Regions from separate parts of the Inediibacterium massiliense genome, predicted to be linked through region 1. Evidence: riboswitches for the same ligand, from Rfam matches in the RefSeq annotation. Region 1 holds a riboswitch; the other holds the start of a gene.
What was found. A riboswitch is a leader RNA that binds a small molecule or an ion and turns the genes downstream of it on or off. The one in region 1 is predicted to bind S-adenosylmethionine.

Region 1 (2,208 bases):
AAAGTATTTAACAATATCTAAAAGCTTATGGCAATCAATATCCATTTGAATTGTAAGCTTTCCGATGGGTTGGTTTTGAATATATTCTATTTTACCAGATAAAATATTTACATCTACATCAAAATCTCTTGTAATTTGAGAAATAAGAGGCTGAGTAGCACTACCATGTGTAAATGAAAGATGAAGAACTTTTCCTTTGATAAAGGATTTTGGAAGATTTTCATCTTGTTCTATAAAATTTTTGGTAATTGAGTGTTGTGGTTTAGAGAATATGTCGATAGTAGCTCCTTCTTCTGCTATAGTTCCTCCTTCTAAGATAGCCACTCTATTACAAATTTCTTTGATTACTTCCATCTCATGAGTGATAATGACAATAGTAAGATTGAGCCTGTCATTAATACTTTGTAATAGATTTAAAATTTGTTTTGTAGTTTTAGGATCAAGTGCAGATGTAGCTTCGTCGCAAAGTAATACATCTGGATCATTTGCAAGAGCTCTAGCAATACCCACTCTTTGTTTTTGCCCTCCACTTAATTGAGAAGGATAAACATAAGCTTTATCGGATAGCTCTACGAGTTCTAATAAATGATTTACCTTTTCTTTGATAACTTTTTCGGGTGTACTTACAAGTCTTAAAGGAAAGGCAATATTTTCAAAAACAGTTTTGCTGTGTAAAAGATTGAAATTTTGAAAAATCATTCCTATCTTTTTTCTTGCTTTTCTAAGATCTTCATTTTTTAAATGAACAAGATTGATTTTATTGACCCATATATCACCTGATGTAGGTTCTTCTAATCTATTGATGCATCGAATCAAAGATGATTTTCCAGCACCACTTAAGCCTATAATTCCGTAAATATCTCCCTTTTTTATATCTAAATTGATATCTTTTAAAGCAACTACTTTATTTCTTCCTTTTGTATAAACTTTAGATAAATTTTTAATATGAATCATAACTTCACCCCTTTATAACTATACAGTACTAAACTGAAAAGATTATAAAATAAACTCTTCTATGGAAAGAGAAATTAAAAAAACCTCTTTCACGAGAAAGAGGTACTAAACAGTATCCTTTCTCTCATCTACCGATATAAATATATCGTAGGAATTGGCACCGTTGCTTATTGATATAAGCCGGTTGCCGGGTTTCATAGGGCCAGTCCCTCCACCTCTCTGGATAAGAGATATCCGTTTTATTTAATTTTATCCTTTGATTAATATTGAGTATAATGATTTTTTTGAATAATGTCAATACTTTTTCAAGAAATATTTTTAAATGAAAAAGGATATGGTAGTTATGTATAGAATATAACTATAAAAAGAAGAGTTTTGGGGTGATGAAATGGGTTATGAGTCAAAATTAAAAAGTAGTTTTGTAGATGAATTATTTGAAGCTATCCTTTTACTAGAAAATACAGAAGAGTGTTATAGATTTTTTGAAGATATATGTACTATTAAAGAAATACAAGCTTTATCTCAAAGATTAAAGGTTGCAAAATTGTTAAGAGAAAAAAAGACATACAATGAGATTGAGGAAATTACAGGAGCTAGTACTGCAACCATTAGTCGAATTAATAGATGTCTGACTTATGGAGCCGATGGATATAATATTATACTAGATCGATTAAAAGAGCAAAAAAAGTAATCTTATATAAGATTACTTTTTTAGTCTTTTTAGGACATGAGCAATTCCGGTAGGAATATGCGAATTTTTTGATAAAATATTGATTTTTGTATATACTTTATCTATTATTAAAAACAAAGAAGGTCAATAATTATAATAAAAAATCTATTATAAATAGTAGCTTAGAATATAGTCTTAGGAGGATGAAATATGGAGTACAAAGATTATTATCAAATATTAGGAGTAGAAAAAGAAGCATCACAAGGAGAAATAAAAAGTACCTATAGAAAGCTCGCTAAAAAATATCATCCTGACGCCAATCCCAATAACAAAGAAGCAGAGGAGAAATTCAAATCTATCAATGAAGCTTATGAAGTTTTAGGAGATGAAGAGAAAAGAAAAAAATATGATCAATTTGGAAGTGGATATAATTTTGAGCATGGTTCCAATTTTGATCCATCACAGTTTGGTTTTGGAGGATTCGCGTCCAGTAATAGAGGAGATTTCAGTGACTTTTTCAATACTATTTTTGGTGGTGGAAATGTTCATATGGATAATTTGTTTGGGGGATTTAGTCAAAGAGG
Region 2 (2,208 bases), on a different contig from region 1:
CTAATATTTCAATATGTTCATCACCTTTTTCTATATCAAAAACTTTTATTACATATTTACATTGTACACATTGTTTTGTTTCCTCTATACATGTATCAATCAATCTATCTAAATTTTCATCTATATTTTGATGCCTATATCCTAAATACCGTAGTACTTCATCTTTATGAATATACAATTTCGTTCATCTCCCTTACACTGCATGCTTTTTATTGAGAGCATATATAATAGAGCTAATGTTTGATACAATTCTTTTTGCTACTTCCGGATTATTCATAGTATAAATATGTATGCCATCTACTCCTGAAGATAATAAATCTATAATTTGATCTGTAGCATAGGCAATACCTGCATCCTTTAATGCTTCAGGATTGTTTTCATATTTGTCTATAACTTTTAAAAACTTTTTAGGAATATACGCACCACACAAAGATATAATACGACGAATCTGATTTTTATTAATCACTGGCATAATCCCAGCTTGTATAGGAATATCGATATTTCTTTTTATAGTTTTTTCTTTAAATTCGTAGAAAAAATGATTATCTAAAAACAATTGAGAAATAAGAAAATCCACTCCAGCATCTACTTTTTTACCTAGATTGAACAAATCTTTTTCTTTTGTTGTATCCATATGTCCTTCTGGATAGCAAGCTCCTCCTATGCAAAATTTTTGATTGATCTTGATATGTTTTATCAAATCAGAAGCATATTTAAAATCTAGTTCTTCTGACAATTTAAATTCAGGATCTTGTGGCAAATCTCCTCTTAGAGCCAATACATTTTCAATATTATTTTCATTTAATTCTTCTAATATATTATTAATTTCTTTTTTATTAGATGTAATACCAGTAAGATGTGCCAAAGCTTCTATATCATATGTATTTTTGATCATAGATGCAATTTCAACAGTTTTTTTACTTGTACTTCCCCCTGCTCCATAAGTCACACTAATATAATCAGGTCGTAGAGGTGCCAAAGCATCAATTGTATTATAGATGGTTTGAATCGAAGCCGATGGTTTTGGTGGAAATATTTCAAACGAAATAACTGGTTTTTTCTTTGTAAAAATATCTTTTATGTACATAAAAACTCCTCCTCATAATAAAATTAAATTTATAAACAAAAAAACCTCTTCTAAGATGAAGAGGTCTTTACCTAATATCGCTCTATGAGCATAATATACACCTTTTCTCATCTTTCAGAACAACGTTCTGCAGGATTTAGCACCTAGCATAATGCTGGTTGCTGAAGCTTCAATGGGCCCGTTCCCTCCACTTCTCTTGATAAGAGTATTCAATTGATATTTTATTTTAAATTTATTGAATATGATTATATATAAGTTTTGTAAATCTGTCAATATAATTTTTAGATAAAACAACTTAAGATCTACCTAATGCTTATAAATACATATAACTATTTTAATTTTTTAGTTTTAATATTTCTTCTTTTGTTAAGCCAGTTTTAATTGATATAGTATCTATATCCAAAACATCTAATAAATTTTTTGCTATTTCTATTGCTTTTATATATTCTCCTTCTTGCCTTGCTGTATCTAGTTCTTCCTGTTTATCTATAAATGCTTTTAGATTATTTTCATACAAGCTTCTTTCATCTTCATCTAGATACATTACATCTAATACTTCTATAGCTTTTTTAATACTTGAATCTTGTTCTAATTCTTTAGGAATTTTATTTTTACTATATTCATAAGCATGATTTAAAAATGTAACCCATCTATCTAATCCTGTTTTTAAATCTTTTAATTCTTTATCAAATTTTTTGAGTTCAATAAAGTGTAATTCTAGTAAATCTGAAAATTCTTTTCCTGTTCGTAGGTTTAAAAGCTTATACATATTATGATATTCTTTTCCCTCTAAGTAATCAAAATCTAATATATTGATTCCTATTGTTTTATTGAGCGCTCCATATCTTCCTTTTTCTAACAATTGGTCTGTATATACCTTTGCCCAATAATACAATGCTCTTTTATCATAAAAGCTTTGAGGAGCTACTTGAATTTCTATATCATACCACTTTCCTTTTTCATCTACAGCTTTGATATCTAATATAGACATTTTTCCATTAATATAATTAGATACATTGTATGGATTTTTTATAGTTATATCCTCAATTTGTTCATCTATCAATATTGAATTGATAAATGAAATCAATAGATCTTTATTTTCTTCACTACCAAATAATTTT

Region 2: it holds a riboswitch for S-adenosylmethionine, as region 1 does, so the genes downstream of both, metF (methylenetetrahydrofolate reductase [NAD(P)H]) here and BN2409_RS06850 (methionine ABC transporter ATP-binding protein) in region 1, are expected to answer to the same signal.

The regions. Positions count from the first base shown of each region.
Region 1 is NZ_LN876586.1:651,998-654,205, forward strand. It holds gene BN2409_RS06850 (methionine ABC transporter ATP-binding protein) at 1-954, opposite strand, end outside; SAM riboswitch class I at 1,076-1,184, opposite strand; gene BN2409_RS06855 (YerC/YecD family TrpR-related protein) at 1,343-1,645, shown strand; gene BN2409_RS06860 (DnaJ C-terminal domain-containing protein) at 1,835-2,208, shown strand, end outside.
Region 2 is NZ_LN876587.1:1,256,215-1,258,422, forward strand. It holds gene BN2409_RS14595 (vitamin B12 dependent-methionine synthase activation domain-containing protein) at 1-178, opposite strand, end outside; gene metF (methylenetetrahydrofolate reductase [NAD(P)H]) at 194-1,087, opposite strand; SAM riboswitch class I at 1,192-1,293, opposite strand; gene BN2409_RS14605 (Rpn family recombination-promoting nuclease/putative transposase) at 1,422-2,208, opposite strand, start outside.